DNA from 2 places in the Hydrogenophaga sedimenti genome. Region 1 is predicted to be linked to the other one. Evidence: riboswitches for the same ligand, from Rfam matches in the RefSeq annotation. Region 1 holds a riboswitch; the other holds the start of a gene.

Region 1 (4,206 bases):
GCTGCCAGGCCAGCAGCCGCCCCAGCACGCCGGCCCCGGCGATGCCAATGCGGGCCATGGCTCAGGCCTTGGTGGCGATGGACGAGACGGGCACGTAGAACTCGCCGCCCACGGCCTTGAACTCTGCGCTCTTCTGCGCCATGCCATCGCTGAGCGCCTGCTCTTCGCTCAGGCCCTTGGCGGCGGCGTAGTCGCGCACATCCTGCGTGATCTTCATGGAGCAGAACTTCGGGCCGCACATGCTGCAGAAATGCGCTTCCTTGCTGGAGTCCTTGGGCAGGGTCTCGTCGTGGTAAGCCTCGGCGGTCTGCGGGTCCAGGCCGAGCGCGAACTGGTCGCGCCAGCGGAACTCGAAACGCGCCTTGCTCATCGCGTCGTCGCGCGCGCGTTGTCCCGGATGGCCCTTGGCCACGTCGGCCGCGTGCGCCGCGATCTTGTAGGCAATGATCCCCTGCTTCACGTCGTCGCGGTCCGGCAGGCCCAGGTGTTCCTTGGGCGTCACGTAGCAGAGCATGGCCGTGCCCATCCAGCCGATCATGGCGGCGCCGATGGCGCTGGCGATGTGGTCGTAGCCCGGCGCGATGTCGATGGTCAGCGGGCCGAGCGTGTAGAACGGCGCTTCGTGGCAGTGCTTGATCTGCTCGTCCATGTTGGCCTGGATCATGTGCATGGGCACGTGGCCGGGGCCTTCGATCATGGTCTGCACGTCGTGCTTCCAGGCGATCTGGGTCAGCTCGCCCAGGGTGCGCAGCTCGGCGAACTGCGCCTCGTCGTTGGCGTCGGCGCCCGAGCCGGGGCGCAGGCCGTCGCCCAGCGAGAAGGTCACGTCATACGCCTTTATGATTTCGCAGATCTCGTCGAAGTGCGTGTACAGGAAGTTTTCCTTGTGGTGCGTGATGCACCACTTGGCCAGGATGGACCCGCCGCGCGAGACGATGCCGGTGCGGCGCTGCGTCGTGAGGTGGATGAAGGGCAGGCGCACGCCGGCGTGGATGGTGAAGTAGTCGATGCCCTGCTCGGCCTGCTCGATCAGCGTGTCGCGGAAGATTTCCCAGGTGAGGTCTTCGGCCACGCCACCCACCTTCTCCAGCGCCTGGTAGATCGGCACCGTACCGATGGGCACGGGCGAGTTGCGCACGATCCAGTCGCGCGTGGTGTGGATGTTCTTGCCGGTCGAGAGGTCCATCACCGTGTCGCCGCCCCAGCGGATAGCCCACACCAGCTTTTCCACTTCCTCTTCGATCGACGAGGTCACGACGGAGTTGCCGATGTTGGCGTTGATCTTCACCAGGAAGTTGCGGCCGATGATCATCGGCTCCACCTCGGGGTGGTTGATGTTGGCCGGGATCACGGCGCGGCCACGCGCCACCTCGTCGCGCACGAACTCGGGCGTGATCACGTCGGGAATGCGGGCGCCCATGGGGTTGCCCTTGAGACGCGCCTCGCGCTCGGCGCTGCCGAGGTATTCCTTCATCCACTCGCGCTTGCCGTTCTCGCGGATGGCGATGTATTCCATCTCGGGGGTGACGATGCCTTTTCGTGCGTAGTGCATCTGCGTCACGTTGGCGCCCGCCTTGGCGCGCAGGGGCTGGCGCTGCAGGCCGGCGGCTTCGGCGCGCAGGGCTTCGATGCGCGCATCGGCCTCATCACCGTGTTTGCCGCCGTCGTCCAGCGCCACCCGGTGGCGGCCCTCGTAGGCCTCGGTGTCGCCGCGCGCGGCCACCCACTGGCTGCGCACCGGCGACAGGCCCTGGCGGATGTCGATGCGGGCCTGCGGGTCGGTGTAGGGCCCCGAGGTGTCGTAGACCGTGACCTGTTCGCCGTTGGTCAGCGCGATCTCGCGCATCGGCACCTGCACGCCGGGCAGCGCGCCAGGCACGTGGACCTTGCGCGACTGGGGAAACGGCTCTCGGGTGAGCGTGAGCAGCTGCTGGAGCTTGTCGGGGGCGTTCATGGGGCGGTCTCCTGTTTGAAAAAGCTGTTGCGAAACGAACAGCTCCGGAGGACCGCCCGGAGGGACCTCGGGCGTGGGCGGCTTCGCCCCATGCACGGGTCCTTCAAGGCAACGCTCTTCTTTCGCCGGTACTAGCCGGATCAAGTTCGCGGGTTCGGTTCTTCAACCATCTCAGCGCCAGACCTTGTAAGGCCGGTGCACCCCGGAGCAGGCGCGCAGTGTAGCGCGGAAATTCTTGAGCCATCTCAATGTCCCTTCGGAAAGGGCCCGCCGGCGCGCCGACCGCGGGCGGTGCTGTGTACGCTGGGCGGCATGCACTGGTTCACCGGAATTCTTCTGTTCGGGGTGGCGATGGCCCTTGCCGTGTCGGGGCTGGGCGTGCTCGGCGCCCGGCGCTGGGCCGGGGCCACGCGCGCCATCCATGCGCGGCTGGACGCACAGCGCCGGGCGACCGGACCGCTCCGCTACGACCCGCGCGAAATCGACCACCTGCCGGCGCCCGTGCAGCGGTACTTCCGCGCCGTGCTCACCCCCGGGCAGCCCCTGGTCACCGCGGTCACCCTGTCACACACGGGCCAGTTCAACATGTCGTCCACCGACGAGCAGTGGAAGCCGTTCACCTCGCGCCAGCGGGTGGTCGTGCAGCGGCCCGGCTTTCTGTGGGACGCCCGCATCGCCATGCTGCCCGGCCTGCCGGTGCGCGTGCACGACAGCTATGCCGGTGGCCAGGGGCTGCTGCGGGCGGCCGTGCTGGGCCTGTTCCGTGTCGCCGATCTGCAGGGCGACGGCGAGCTGGCGCGCGGCGAGCTGATGCGCTTCCTCGCCGAGGCCGCCTGGTACCCCACGGCCCTGTTGCCCAGCCAGGGCGTGCAATGGACCGCGGTGGACGGGGACAGTGCCAACGCCACCCTCACGGACGGCGCACTCTCGCTCACGCTGCTGTTCCAGTTCGACGGGGAGGGCATGGTGCGCTCGGTGTTCGCCCAGGCGCGTGGCCGCATGGTGGGCCGGCAGATCGACATGGCGCCCTGGGAGGGCTCCTGGTCTGACCACCGGCGCGTCGATGGCATGACCGTGCCCTTCGCCGGCGAGGTCGCCTGGCTGCTGCCCGAAGGCCGCAAGACCTACTGGCGCGGCACCGTCACCGCGCTCGGCTATGAGTGGTCGGCCTGAACCGCCCGCGCGGGACGGCCCTGGCGCCGCTGCAATCCCTTGATGGCTTCGAACCAGACCACGCTCAGCACCCCCAGCCCGCAGGCCGCGGCCAGTTCGTGCGCCGGCAGCGGTGCAAAACGCAGCAACCCGACGACCCAGGGGATGTAGAGGGCCGCCAGCAGCATGGCCAGCGCCATGCCCACGACCCCCCAGAGCATGGCGTTGGGCGCGCGCAGCGTGACCCAGACCGGGGCGGTCGCCGAGCGGTTGGAAAAGATCAGCGACAGGTTGCCCACCACCAGCGTGGCAAAGGCAAAGGCGCGGGCCTCTTCTTCGGGCAGGCGGGGTGCGGCCCAGGCGAAGGCACCCAGCACGACCGCCAGCACGCCCAGTCCCTGCAGCAGCGCGAACCACAGGCTCAGGCCGCCGAACAGCGGCGCGCGGGCGTCGCGGGGCGGTCGCTGCATCACGTCACGGTCGGCGGGCTCGTTTTCAAAGGCGATCGAACAGGCGGGATCGATGATGAGTTCGAGAAAGGCGATGTGCATCGGGAACAGCAGCGAGGGCCAGCCGAACAGCACCGGCAGCAGGGCCATGCCGGCGATCGGCACATGCACCGCGAGCACGTAGGACATGGCCTTGCGCAGGTTGTCGAAGATGCGCCGCCCCAGCCGCATGGCGCGCACGATGGCGGCGAAGTCGTCGTCCACCAGCACCAGCGAGGCCGATTCGCGCGCCACGTCGGTGCCGCGCTGGCCCATCGCCACACCCACGTGCGCGGCCCGCAGCGCGGGGGCGTCATTCACGCCGTCGCCGGTCATGGCGACGATCTCGCCACGCGCCTTCAGGGCCTGCACGATGCGCAGCTTCTGCTCGGGCGCGATGCGGGCGCAGACGCTCACGCGGGCCATGCGCTCGCTCAGCGCGGTGTCGTCGAGCGTGGCCATCTCGTCGCCCGACAGCACCTCGGCCCCGGAGCCCGCCAGCCCGGCCTGCTGCGCAATCGCCAGGGCGGTCGCCGGGTAGTCGCCGGTGATCATCACCACGCGGATGCCCGCGGCGCGGCACTCGGCGATGGCGGCCGGCACCTGCGGCCG
Region 2 (4,206 bases), on a different contig from region 1:
GCCGCCGCCCGCCAGGCCAGCGACAGATGCCCACGCGCCGACACCGACAGCGCATGCGCCAGACCCAGCGCCGTCGCCAGCAACAACGCCATCAGAGAGAAACGCAGCGTATTGCCCAGCGCGGCCAACGTGTCGGCCTCCAGCAGCACCGACCAGCCCTGCCCGGTCAACAGCGACACGGCCGCGCGCCACACGATGGCCACCAGCGGCGCCGCGCACACCAGCGCCAGCAAGGCCATCGCTCCGGCCACGCCCAGCCACTGCGCGGCACCTTGCGGCGGGCGAGGCAGCACCGGCGTCACGCGCGCGGGCGTGGCCAGCCGCTGCTCCAGCCCGGCGTAGGCCAGCGCCACCGCACCGGTCAGCGCCATGGTCCAGACCGCGAGCACACCCGCCTGACCCAGTTCCAGTTCGTGGGCAACGAGCGTGTAGATCTCGACCTCGGCGGTCGCGTAGCGCTGCCCACCCAGGATCAGGGCCAGGCCGAAGCCCGCGAAGCAGTAGAGAAACACGAGGCACAGCGCCGACGCCAGCCAGGGCGCGATCGCCGGCCATTCGATGCGCCAGAAGGCGCGCCAGGGCGTGGCGCCCAGCGTGCGCGCTGCCGCGAGCCGCTGCGCGCTCACCTGCCCCAGCGCGTCGACACCCGCGCGCACCACGAGGCAGAGGTTGAAGAACAGGTTGCCGTAGAGCAGCAGCCAGGGCGTCTCGCTCAGGTCGATGCCCGCCGCCGCCAGCGGCGCCCCGAACAGGCCACGCGGCCCCCAGAGCGCCAGCACACCCATGGCCGCGACCAGCGTCGGCACCACGAAGGGCAGCATCAGCAGGCGCAACGCCAGCGTCCGGCCCGGAAACACGCGCCGCGCCAGCACCCAGGCGCAGGGCACCCCCAGCAGCAGCGCCAGCACGCAGGTGATCGCCGCCTGCGCCAGCGACCACAGCACCCGCCAGCGCAGATAGGGATCGGTCCACACCGCCAGCCAGCGCACCTCGGCGTCGGACGTCAGCCCCTCGGCCAGCAGCCGCAGCACCGGCGCCACCAGCATCACCAACAGAAACAGGAGCGGCAGAGCCGGAAGGGCCTTGGCCAGGGCACCCGTGGAACCGGCTTCGCCGGGCCACCAGGTGCGCCCCCCCTTCAGGGGAGAAGCCGCAAAGCGGCGCAGGGGGGTCATCCGAATTCAGGGGTCACTTCAGGACCGTCTGCGTCCAGCGCTGCTGCCAAGCCTTGGCATTCGCGTCCATGCGCCCGGCCGTCGGGTTGTCGAACTTCGCCGGCTCGGTGGCGTGGGCCTTCATCACGTCGACGCGCGTCGCGCCGGCCTCGACCGGGAACATCCACATCGAGGTCTGCAGCGCCTGCTGCACCGGCGCCGAGCGCAGGAATTCGATGAAGCGGCCGGCGGCCTCGCGCGCCGCGGGGTTTCCGCCCTTGACCAGGGCCACGCCCTCGACCTGGCGGAACACGCCGCCCTTGAGGAACAGGTTGGCGGTCGGCGACTCGGTGATCTTTTCCTTGCTGTAGAACACCTCGGCCGCCGGGCTGCTGGCGTAGCTCACCACGATGGGGCGGGTGCCGCCGTTGCGGGTGAACTCGGTGTAGTAGGCCTCGCTCCAGCCCTTGACCACCTTGACGCCGCCCGCGCGGGCCTTGGCCCACCAGGTGAACGCACCCTCTTCGCCCAGGCCGGCGATGGTGGCGAACAGGAAGGCCTGGCCGGGGCTGGAGGTCGCGGGGTTTTCGACCACCAGCAGCTTGGCGTAGGCCGGCTTGGCGAGATCGTCCAGCGAAGCCGGCAGGGCCAGGCCCGCCTTGGCGAACCAGGCCTTGTCGATGTTGAGGTTGACGTAGCCGAAGTCCACCGGCACCACGCCGCCCGACATCGCGACCTCGGCCTTGCGCTGCGCGGCCGGGCCGGTGTAGGGGTCGACCAGGCCGGCCGACAGCGCGCGCGGCAACAGGGTGTTGTCGATGCCGAAGGCCACATCGGCGATGGGGGCGGACTTGGTGAGGATCAGCTTGTTGACCATCTCGCCCGCGTCGCCGGCCTTGACGATCTGCAGCGTGACCGCCGCTTCTTTCTCGAACTGCGCCAGCAGGTCCTTGGGCAGGTCGAACGAGGCGTGGGTCAGCACCCGCAGCGGCATGGGCGACTGCGCCTGGGCCAGGCCCGCGACCGACAGGGAAGAGAAGGAGAAAAGCGCCGAAAGAAAAAAACGCCGTTGCATGTGAAGCCGCCTTGTCAGAACGCCCGCTTCGGGGCTGAGAAGGACGGGCCACGGCAAACGGCGGACCGGCTTGTCACGCTCCCTACGCTGGCACAACCCAGATCAGGTGAGAGGGGTATTTCTCAGCCGGCCCTTGCGGGACCGGCACCCCCGGTGAAGGGCTGAATTGTAGAGCGCGCCCTGTCAGGGCGCGTGTTATGGTCGTCGGGTCACCCCACGGGTGACTCCGAGGAACTCCTCGACCCTGCATGTGCCCTGCCCGGTCCGCCCGGTGGCGATGTGTGCCCGTTCGATCAGAACCATTTGCACCACGCTCACCATGAGAGCCCTCGCCCATGCCCGGTTACCAGGTCAGGCACCAGACCGTCACCATTGGTGGCCGGGACTACGCCATCCGATCCCTTCTGGACAACCAGCAATACGCCGACCCGCAGGGTGAGGCCGAAGACACCGGCATGGGCGCCTCGGGCTGGCCGCTGTTCGGCCAGGTCTGGCCGTCGGCGCGCGTGCTCGCGCTGGCGATGGACAGCCACGACATCGCCGGCAAGCGCATCCTGGAGATCGGCGCCGGGCTGGCGCTGGCGAGCCTGGTGATCCACCGGCGCGGCGGCGACATCACGGTCAGCGACTGGCACCCGCTGACCGCCGACTTTCTGCAGCAGAACCTGCAGGCCAACGGCCTGAGCCCGCTGCCAGTGCACGCCGGCAACTGGTCGGTCGACGACGCCGACGGCGCCAGCGGCCTGGGGCGCTTCGACCTGATCATCGGCAGCGACGTACTCTACGAACGCCAGCAGCCGGCCCAGCTCGCGCGCTTCATCGACCAGCACGCCGCGCTGGGGGCCGAGGTGCTGATCGTCGACCCGGACCGCGGCAACCGCAGCGCCTTCGGGCGCGAGATGGCGCTGCTGGGTTTCGGGCTGACGATGGCATCGGCCGAGCGGCTGCTGGAAAACGGTGACGCCTTCAAGGGCCGCTTCCTGCACCTGCGCCGCCACTGAGCCAGCCCCCCAAAGCAAAAGGCCCCGGAACGGGGCCTTTGCAGGGATCTTTCAGGACCGGCGGTGGGCCGGCCCGCGGCGATCAGCCGCCCTTCTTCGAACGCTTGCCGGGGTTCTTCTTGGTGCGGGTGGCGACACCACGCTCCAGGCTCACGCGCTGACCACGACCGGGGGTCGGCAGCACGACGCCATTGGCGGCGGTGGGACGGGGGGTTGCACGGCGATCGGCTTCGGTGACGAGTTTGTTGCCCATGTCGGTTCCAGGGGGAGATTGGTTGAAAACCCCCTATTGGACCACAGGAAGAACCGGCCGCTCGCACGGGGTGACAGCGCGAGGATTCGATGCCGGGCCGCCCCAAGCCGAATCGCGCCCCCTCGGGGGGCAGCGACCCGCGCAGCGGCGGAGCGTGGGGGTCCACGTTTCAGTGGGCTCCGCCCCCGCCGCCACCGGCCCCGCGCACCGGCCGCGAGGTCCAGATCACCAGCACCAGCACGAAGAACAAGGCCGACGACAGGTAGAACAGGTCGGTCACCGCCAGCGTGAAGGCCTGCTGGTTCACCAGCCGGTCGATGTTGGCGAGTGCCTGCTCGCGCGTCATGCCGCCCGCCATGAGCTGGCTGATCGTCGCCATGGCGGTCGGGCTGCCCGGGTGGATGGCCTCGACCAGGTGCGCGTGGTGCATCGCCGCACGGCTCTCCCACAGGGTGGTGAACAGCGAGGTGCCCACCGCGCCGGCCGTGATGCGCACGAAGTTCGACAGGCCGGCGGCCGACGGCATCTGCTCCGGCGGCAGGCCCGAGAACACGATGGCCTGCAGCGGAATGAAGAAGAAGGCCATGGCCGCGCCCTGCAGCAGGGTCGGGATCAGGATGGTCATGAAGTCGGCCTGGGTGTTGAAGTGCGAGCGCATCCAGAGCACCAGACCAAACCCCACGAAGGCCACCGTGCCCAGCTTGCGCGGGTCGATGCGGCTGA

The links. A riboswitch is a leader RNA that binds a small molecule or an ion and turns the genes downstream of it on or off. The one in region 1 is predicted to bind thiamine pyrophosphate.
Region 2: it holds a riboswitch for thiamine pyrophosphate, as region 1 does, so the genes downstream of both, ACS5NL_RS03360 (thiamine ABC transporter substrate-binding protein) here and thiC (phosphomethylpyrimidine synthase ThiC) in region 1, are expected to answer to the same signal.

The regions. Positions count from the first base shown of each region.
Region 1 covers NZ_JBPZHA010000004.1:330,777-334,982, reverse strand. Annotated here, with positions in the region: gene ACS5NL_RS08860 (FAD-dependent oxidoreductase) at 1-58, opposite strand, end outside; gene thiC (phosphomethylpyrimidine synthase ThiC) at 62-1,954, opposite strand; TPP riboswitch at 2,055-2,169, opposite strand; gene ACS5NL_RS08850 (DUF6920 family protein) at 2,267-3,127, shown strand; gene ACS5NL_RS08845 (cation-translocating P-type ATPase) at 3,109-4,206, opposite strand, start outside.
Region 2 covers NZ_JBPZHA010000002.1:148,052-152,257, reverse strand. Annotated here, with positions in the region: gene ACS5NL_RS03365 (ABC transporter permease) at 1-1,175, opposite strand, end outside; gene ACS5NL_RS03360 (thiamine ABC transporter substrate-binding protein) at 1,189-2,229, opposite strand; TPP riboswitch at 2,291-2,391, opposite strand; gene ACS5NL_RS03355 (class I SAM-dependent methyltransferase) at 2,565-3,230, shown strand; gene ACS5NL_RS03350 (hypothetical protein) at 3,313-3,483, opposite strand; gene ACS5NL_RS03345 (DHA2 family efflux MFS transporter permease subunit) at 3,653-4,206, opposite strand, start outside.